Prochlorococcus marinus str. GP2: one gene and its partners. The main gene of each other region encodes a partner of the protein of the gene in region 2 in a complex. Links are inferred from orthologs where the notes say so. Each region holds a gene or a part of one and is shown on either strand. Other genes may lie near its edges.

Evidence for each region. Proteins that work in one complex are often made in the same cells at the same time.
Region 1: the proteins of accD (region 2) and EU91_RS08215 are in contact, whole or in part, in a solved structure (PDB 8UXZ), measured with the Escherichia coli proteins. The link is inferred for Prochlorococcus marinus str. GP2 from one-to-one orthologs.
Region 3: the proteins of accD (region 2) and accC are in contact, whole or in part, in a solved structure (PDB 8UXZ), measured with the Escherichia coli proteins. The link is inferred for Prochlorococcus marinus str. GP2 from one-to-one orthologs.

What each region holds. Positions count from the first base shown.
Region 1 is NZ_JNAH01000002.1:3,200-6,162, forward strand. The notes cover bases 13-2,951. They hold EU91_RS08215 (acetyl-CoA carboxylase carboxyltransferase subunit alpha), read left to right. Parts: upstream 13-947; coding sequence 948-1,955; downstream 1,956-2,951. Other genes in these bases: EU91_RS08220 (long-chain acyl-[acyl-carrier-protein] reductase), read left to right, coding at 13-944; EU91_RS08210 (SDR family oxidoreductase), read left to right, coding at 1,930-2,664; folE (GTP cyclohydrolase I), read left to right, coding at 2,818-2,951. In the rest of the region: more of EU91_RS08220, read left to right, coding at 1-12; more of folE, read left to right, coding at 2,952-2,963. UniProt on the Escherichia coli protein: Component of the acetyl coenzyme A carboxylase (ACC) complex. First, biotin carboxylase catalyzes the carboxylation of biotin on its carrier protein (BCCP) and then the CO(2) group is transferred by the carboxyltransferase to acetyl-CoA to form malonyl-CoA.
Region 2 is NZ_JNAH01000004.1:112,018-114,954, forward strand. The notes cover bases 6-2,918. They hold accD (acetyl-CoA carboxylase, carboxyltransferase subunit beta), read right to left. Parts: upstream 1,947-2,918; coding sequence 1,065-1,946; downstream 6-1,064. Other genes in these bases: EU91_RS04765 (Gfo/Idh/MocA family protein), read right to left, coding at 6-668; EU91_RS04760 (hypothetical protein), read right to left, coding at 674-1,063; EU91_RS04750 (phosphoribulokinase), read right to left, coding at 2,089-2,918. Outside these bases: more of EU91_RS04765, read right to left, coding at 1-5; more of EU91_RS04750, read right to left, coding at 2,919-2,937.
Region 3 is NZ_JNAH01000003.1:55,160-58,083, reverse strand. Bases 13-2,912 are described here. They hold accC (acetyl-CoA carboxylase biotin carboxylase subunit), read right to left. Parts: upstream 2,188-2,912; coding sequence 838-2,187; downstream 13-837. Other genes in these bases: EU91_RS07340 (hypothetical protein), read left to right, coding at 2,534-2,912; EU91_RS07325 (YggT family protein), read left to right, coding at 515-820; psbX (photosystem II reaction center X protein), read right to left, coding at 240-425; EU91_RS07315 (Ycf66 family protein), read right to left, coding at 13-159. Outside these bases: more of EU91_RS07315, read right to left, coding at 1-12; more of EU91_RS07340, read left to right, coding at 2,913-2,924. UniProt on the Escherichia coli protein: This protein is a component of the acetyl coenzyme A carboxylase complex; first, biotin carboxylase catalyzes the carboxylation of the carrier protein and then the transcarboxylase transfers the carboxyl group to form malonyl-CoA.

The DNA of each region.
Region 1 (2,963 bases), on a different replicon or contig from region 2:
TTTGGTGTACAGCTCCTCCTCAATTAGTTGAGAATGTAGAAGTTAAGAGTGCTACTGGGATATCTATTGAAGGTTCCTACATTGATTCTTGCTTTGTTCCTGAAATGCTTTCTAGGTTTAAAACCGCCAGAAGAAAAGTACTAAATGCTATGGAACTAGCTCAGAAAAAAGGAATTAATATTACCGCTTTAGGGGGATTTACTTCTATTATTTTCGAGAATTTTAATCTTTTACAACATAAACAAATTAGAAACACAGCATTAGAGTGGGAAAGGTTTACTACTGGCAATACTCATACCGCCTGGGTTATTTGTAAGCAACTAGAAATAAATGCGCCTCGCATTGGAATAGATCTTAAAAAAGCAACTGTTGCTGTAATTGGTGCTACTGGTGATATTGGTAGTGCTGTTTGTAGGTGGCTTATCAATAAAACTGGGATTTCAGAACTTCTTATGGTAGCAAGACAACAAGAACCACTAGAGCTTTTACAAAAAGAATTAGATGGTGGCACCATAACAAGTTTAGATGAGGCATTGCCTCAGGCGGATATTGTTGTGTGGGTTGCAAGTATGCCTAAAACTATTGAAATTGATACTGATAACTTAAAAAAACCATGTTTAATGATTGATGGTGGATATCCTAAAAATCTTGATGAGAAGTTTAATGGTGAAAATATTCATGTTTTAAAGGGAGGTATTGTAGAGTTTTTCAATGATATTGGTTGGAATATGATGGAACTTGCGGAAATGCAAAATCCTCAGAGAGAGATGTTCGCTTGCTTTGCAGAAGCTATGATTTTAGAATTTGAAAAGTGTCATACAAACTTTAGTTGGGGGAGAAATAATATTTCCCTTGAAAAGATGGAATTTATTGGAGCAGCCTCTCTAAAGCATGGTTTTTCTGCCATCGGACTTGATAAACAGCCTAAAGTATTAACTGTTTAAATTATGGCTAAACGCTATCTCCTTGATTTTGAAAAGCCTCTTGTTGAACTTGAGAAGCAGATAGAGCAAATTAAAGAATTAGCTCGAGATTCAGAGGTAGATGTTAGTCAACAGCTCCTACAACTTGAAACCTTAGCGGCTAGGAGAAGAGAAGAAATATTTAAATCTCTCACCCCTGCACAAAAGATTCAGGTAGCTAGACATCCTCAAAGACCTAGTACTTTGGACTTTGTTCAAATGTTTTGTGATGATTGGATAGAGTTACATGGAGACAGAAATGGTGGCGATGATATGGCACTAATTGGTGGTATAGGTTCGATAAATAATAGACCAGTGATGATATTAGGGCACCAGAAAGGAAGGGACACAAAAGAAAATGTAGTAAGAAACTTTGGGATGGCAAAACCAGGAGGCTACAGAAAAGCTCTTAGGTTAATGCAGCATGCAAATAGTTTTTCCTTACCAATTCTTACTTTTATTGATACTCCTGGAGCTTATGCTGGTTTAAAAGCTGAAGAACAGGGTCAAGGGGAAGCAATTGCAAGAAACTTAAGAGAGATGTTTGGATTGAAAGTCCCAATTGTGGCTACTGTTATTGGAGAAGGCGGTTCAGGAGGTGCACTTGGAATAGGTGTTGCCGATAGGTTACTAATGTTTGAACACAGTGTTTATACAGTTGCTAGTCCAGAAGCGTGCGCATCAATTTTGTGGAGAGATGCTGGGAAGGCACCAGAAGCTGCATCAGCACTTAAAATTACAGGTAAAGATTTACTTAAATTAGGGATTATAGATGAGGTATTACCAGAACCTTCTGGTGGGAATAATTGGGCTCCTTTAGATGCTGGCAATACTCTAAAAGAGGCTATTGAGAAGCATCTTAATGCTTTACTGCAAATGCCTGAAGAAGAATTAATTGGGGAAAGATATAAAAAGTTTAGGGTTTTAGGTAAATTTATTGAAGCCAATAATATTGAAGAGATTTATAGTGAGATCCCCCAAAAAACTGAATAAATTGAAATTAGCTTTTATAACTGGTGCTACAAAAGGTATTGGTAGATCCACCGCAATTACTTTTGCTAATGCTGGCTGGGATTTAATTTTGCTTGCCAGGAACATGGAATCAATGCAGAGACTAAAAAGTGAACTATTGCCTACTAAATCTAAAATTAGCCTAGTTAAATGTGATTTATCTAATTCTCTTGCAATAGATGATTGTATTAAAGATGCAATAAAGAAATATGGCTGCCCTTCAGTCTTGATAAATAATGCTGGTTGTGCATTTAATGGGTCACTAGTTGAGATGGATTTGGGCCAATGGGAACAAACTATGCAAATAAACCTCACAAGTGTTTTCCAAATTTGCAGCTCAATTGTTCCTCAAATGAGAAAAAATGGTGGATTAGTTATTAACGTTAGTAGCCATGCTTCTTATAATGCTTTCCCTCAATGGGGAGCATATTGTATTTCGAAGTCTGCACTAGCTATGTTTACTAAATGCTTGAGGGAAGAGGAGAGATCTAATTCAATCAGAGCCTGCACAATAACTTTAGGTTCAGTAAATACCCCTCTTTGGGACTCAGAATCTATCAATGCTGATTTTGATAAAACTTCTATGCTCTCCTCAAGCGAAGTATCAGATACTATTCTTTATATGGCTCAAAAACCTGAATCACAACTGATTGAAGACTTAACTTTAATGCCTTCTGGAGGAGCTTTTTAAATATTCTTTTTCTTTAATTAGTCCTGAAAAAGTGATATTTTTTAGGATTATTAGAGCCCGATTGAACAATAGAATGTGATATAGTGTATAAGCAATTAAGCTTTTAAAAGATACAGTTAATTAAGTTGCAAACAATTTTCTGTTTAGAATTTTATGACCTCTACACTACCAAACGATAATATTAGAAACTTTGACGATCAGATTACTAATAAATTAATCTCTGAAATTATAAGGGACAGAATTAAGAATTCTGGTAAAAGATTTAGTGCTAATGATAATATTGCAAATTTTATAAATCC
Region 2 (2,937 bases):
TCATTTAAATCAGATGAATTGGGTAAAGGTCTTTTTTTTATTGATGTTGCTAATTTGCCAGAGACTTTTATTGCTTCTCCAAAAAACCAATTCAACATATCGAATGCATGAGTACCTAAGGCGCCAATAACTCCACCACCTTTTTCTTCTAATGAATACCAATTCCAGGATCTTTTGGGGTCGGATCTACTGCCCATTAACCAATCTAATTTTACTAAATATATATCTCCTAAAATATTTTCATCAATAAGTTTTTTTGTCTGCAGAAAAAGAGGAACTGCTCTATATTCAAAATCAACACCTACGCTTAAATTATTAATCAAAGATATTCTCTGAAGCTCTTCAATCTCTGAGGAGGATATTGAAACAGGTTTTTCAAGTAGTAAATTTTTATTGTTCTCAAGTGCGCTTTTTGCAAATTTAAATCTTGATTCAGGAGGGGTCGCAATAATGATCCCATCAATTTCTGGAGATTTAATTAAGTCATCCCAATCATGAAAAAAATGTAAGCCCGTTTCTTTTTCTAATATCGATTTTTGCTTTTTATCGTAATGATAAATAGCTACAGGAGTTAGGTAATCAGAATCTTTTAATGCCTCTAAATGAACTTTTTTACCAAACCCTAGTCCAGCGATTGCTATTTTTAATTTTTTATTTTTAGAATTCATTCTTATCAATCAATAAACTCTGAACAACTATTTTCAATAACAACATCTATTAGTTCATCATTATTAGAAGTTTGCCATTTTGAATTGAATTGAGGTATTCCATTTATGGAAGTATCTTTGAACTTTTTTTCATCGCAATTAATTCTCATGACATAAAGAGATAACTCTCCATCATCATCTGAATTAGTTGGATTTTTAAAGAACTTTGTTAAGACACTTATTTCACCATTTGGAAGAGGCTTAATACTGCCTCTATCAAGCCATTCTTTCCCTTCATTATTCTCTTTTAGTAAGACCCAGTCAACATTTCCTATCCCATAAGAATTAGGAGCAAAATTTAAAATAAAAAATAAAAGACTTAAAGAAAAATAAAAGAAATTTGAAATAATTCTCATTTTACATATTTGCTTTGGAAAGTTCTTTTACACCATGAATTTTTAAAATTTTAGTCAGAGTATCCTTGAGATCTTTCCTTTTAACTATTACATCAACAAAACCATGCTCAAGAAGATATTCAGCTGTTTGAAAATTATCGGGTAATTTTTCTCTTAATGTTTGTTCTATAACCCTTCTTCCAGCAAATCCAATAAGAGCTTTAGGTTCCGCCAAAATTAAATCACCTAACATTGCAAAGCTTGCTGTTACCCCTCCAGTGGTTGGATGAGTTAATAAGGGCATATAAAGAAGATTTTTTTCTTTATGTTTTTTTAGTGCTCCAGATATTTTTGCCATTTGCATGAGACTTAACATACCTTCTTGCATCCTTGCTCCTCCTGATGCGCAAACAATAAGAATTGGAAAATTTTCTAAAGTTGCTCTCTCAATTATCCTTGTAATTTTTTCACCAACTACTGAACCCATGGATCCTCCCATAAATCTAAAATCCATAACAGCTAATGCTAAGGGCATTGAATTTACTGAACAGATACCTGTTACAACTCCATCTCTTAAACCTGTGCCTGCTTGACTTTCTTTAATTCGATCAGCATATGATCTTCTATCTTTAAAACCTAAAGGATCTGTAGGACTTAGTGAACTATCAAACTCTTCGAATGAATTTTTGTCAGCAATTATATTTATCCTTTCATCGCTATTAATCCTATTGTGGTGTCCACAATTACTACAAACATTGAAATTTGAAATTAGGTCTTTTCTATATGCTACTTGCGAACATTCTGAACATTTAACCCACAAACCATCTCCCTCATCAGTATCTTGCGAAACTTTCCCAACAAATTGATCTTTACGCCTTGCGGCAAACCAGTCGATTAATGACACAACGTTTCCTGTTTTTTTCTATTTAAATCTAAATAAGGTACTTTTATCAAGAAAGATATATAAAAATTTGAGATCTTCTAGATTAAAAAATCCTCAAAGTAAAAAAATATAATGATTTGAGTGGATAATCAAAAATTAATTATTATTTATTTTTCTCCTCAATCATTTTATGAATAATTGGAGTAAGAATTAGTTCCATTGCGAAACCCATTTTCCCTCCATTTACAACGATACTTGTTGGACTTGACATAAATGAATCGTTAATCATTCCAAGCAAGTATTGAAAATCAATCCCCCATTTCTCTCTTGCCCCTTTTCTGAAATGTATGATCACAAAGCTCTCATCAGGAGTTGGGATGTTCCTGCATATGAAAGGATTAGAAGTGTCAATCGTGGGAATTCTTTGGAAATTAATATCGGTTTTGCTGAATTGTGGGCAGATGTGATTTATATAATCAGGCATTCTTCTCAATATAGTATCCACAATAGTTTCCGCTGAGTAACCTCTCTCTGCGTTGTCTCTATGGATTTTTTGAATCCACTCTAAATTTGTTATCGGAACAACACCAACAAGTAAATCAGCATAAGATGCCACATTGTATCCATCACCTTCTACCCCGCCATGCAAACCTTCATAAAAAAGTACGTCTGTTCCCTCAGGAATATCTTCCCATGGAGTAAATTGTCCAGGTTCCAAGGATGTCCCAAGTCTTGTATTATGTTCTTCTGCTTCTTCAAGACTATGTAGATAATATCTTTTCTTTCCTCCTCCAGTTTCACCATAAATTTTAAAAAGTTCTTCTAGCTTGTCAAAAAGATTAGCCTCTGGACCAAAATGAGAGAAATTTTCACCTTTTGAAAGAGCGTCTGCCATAGCTTTTTTCATAGGCATTCTTTCAAATCTGTGGTAACTATCACCTTCTACAACAGCGGGAACAATATCTTCTCTGGCAAAAATATGCTCAAAGGCTCTTTTTACTGTACTTGTTCC
Region 3 (2,924 bases), on a different replicon or contig from region 2:
AAATAATATTCCTCCACACAAAAGTCCAATTGCTGCGAAGAAAACATCATAATCCCTTGCCAAGGCAGGCTTAAAGGACCTTAAGAAATAAAGGCCTCCTCCACATACCGCGAGAACTATACCAACAATACTGGCCCAATTGAGACTAGCATTGACCACATTCTTTCTCCAAAAATTTATTTTTTAAAGGGTTATTTATATCCCCTATATATATAGTGTACTTAAAACTTCTACAAAAACTAGCGTCTTCCGGTAGAAGTACGATCGAGGGAATCTTTCTGGCTAACAAAAATCAAAAATGCAGTGGCTGGAATAACGATTAGTAAAGCAGCCGCAATAAAACTACCTATCATTCCAACTGCTGAATTATTTGCAACTTCAGCAGAAAAATCTGCGGCTAGTAATAAATTTGAGATTTGAAACACTTTTTAAATATTAAATTCTCAATTTATAATACGAATTAAATACGTTTCAATGGGTTATTTATTAAGATGAGTTAAATAATTGTGATTTCTTGCTTGTAAACTCTCTTCAAATTTTAGATATTAGTTTAGGAATTTCTCTTTCATATCTAACTATAGTTTTTCTAATAAGATTAATACTTACTTGGTACCCAAAAATTGATTTAAGTAAAGGTTTATGGTTATTAATTTCAATACCATCAAGCTCTATTCTTAATTTAACAAGAAAACTAATTCCTCCTATTGGAGGTGTTGATGTTGGACCCGTAATTTGGATCGGAGTTATAAGCTTTTTAAGAGAAATTTTGGTCGGTCAGCAAGGGCTTATAAAACTTGCATTAAATACAAATATTTCATAGAAATAAGTAATTATTTCTCAGTAATTTGGCAATAATTCTTCTTCTACATATTTAGTATGAATCTTACCCTGCTTAAATTTAGATTTATTCAGTAAAGTTAGATGAAAGTTAATTGTTGTAGGAATACCAGTGACCGCACATTCATTTAAAGCCCTATTCATACGTTTAATTGCAGTATTACGATCTTTTCCCCAGACTATTAATTTACCAATTAATGAGTCATAGAAAGGAGGTATTTCATAGCCTGTATACACATGACTATCCACCCTTACACCAGGGCCACCTGGAGGAAGCCACCCAGTTATTTTTCCAGGTGATGGTCGGAAATTGTGAGAAGGATCTTCAGCATTGATTCTACATTCAATGGCATGACCGTTTAAATGGATATCATCCTGATTAAATTCCAAGTTTGCTCCGCTTGCGATTTTAATTTGCTCAGCTATTAAATCTACTCCTGTAACCATTTCAGTAACAGGATGTTCAACTTGAATCCTAGTATTCATTTCCATAAAATAAAAATTATCATCATCATCAACTAAAAATTCAACTGTCCCCGCTCCTTCGTAGCCGATACTTTTTGCAGCAGCAATAGCTGCGTTCCCCATTTTTTTTCTAAGCTCAGGGTTAATTGCAGGACTGGGAGACTCTTCTAGTAACTTCTGATGTCTTCTTTGAACCGAACAATCTCGCTCTCCTAGGTGAACAACATTACCCGACCTGTCGGCCAAAATTTGAATTTCTACATGTCTTGGCTTCTTTATAAATTTCTCCATATATAAACCATCATTACCAAAAGCTGCTTCTGCTTCGCCTTGAGCTGCTTTAAACATTTTTTCGAGATTATTAGAGTTTTCAACCAACCTCATACCTCTTCCACCTCCTCCAGCAGTCGCTTTAATAATTACCGGATAACCAATATCATCTGCCAATTTATAAGCCTCATCAACATTTGAAAGCAAGCCTTTACTGCCAGGTACTGTTGGAACTCCAACTGCTTCCATAGTTTCTTTAGCTGTAGATTTATCTCCCATAGATCTAATAGCTTTAGGAGATGGACCAATAAAAACTATGCCGTGATCGTTACACATCTCAGCAAATTTATCATTTTCAGCAAGAAATCCATAACCAGGATGAATAGCATCAACTCCTCTTGATGTAGCAGCAGCAAGTATATTTGGAATATTTAAATAACTCTTATTACTTAATGAATCCCCGACGCAAACCGCCTCATCAGCAAGCTGAACATGCAATGCTTTTTTATCTACAGTGCTAAAAACTGCAACTGTTGCAATGCCTAGTTCTCTACAACTTCTGACAATTCGTAAAGCTATTTCTCCACGATTAGCAATTAAAACTTTTTCAACCATTATGAAAATAAAATTGAAGAAATGAAATGACTTAAAATAAAAAATTATTTGCCAAAGTATTCAACAAATTTTTTTAGTGATCAGAGGACATTTTTTACAATACAACCTAAAACGTTATATATGTATAAATATTTGTTTTATGCAATAGAAAAATTATTCATGATATTCAAAAATACTCTTTTCGAACTACATCCTTATTTCAGCCAATAATGTATGATATTTTTAAGGTTTAGGTATCCCACGGTTGCTGAAAACCCTTTGCGGACGTGGCGGAATTGGTAGACGCGCACGTCTAAGGAGCGTGTGGCTTCGGCCTTGCGAGTTCAAGTCTCGCCGTCCGCATTTAATGTATTCTGGTTTGACTGCAATGAAAAAAAAATCAGTTGCAGTAGTTATTATTTCCAATGGTCCTGGTGAATTAACCACATGGGTAAATCCTGTAATAGATGAGCTTAACAAAGTAAATAAATCACTACGTGATGACGATAAACAAGATTTCACTCTTAGGTTAGTCCTTGTTCCTTGCCCAAATGCTACTGGTAAAGAATTTTCAGTTGCAAATTCATGGAATAAATTCGAATTAATTACAAAATCCAAAAGTTTTTGGAAATTATTAATAAATCCACATTCTTTTGCATATTGGCCAAAAAAAGGGGTAGTTATTTTCCTTGGTGGGGATCAATTTTGGAGCATTTTATTAGCTAAAAGATTAGGTTATTTAAATATCACATATGCTG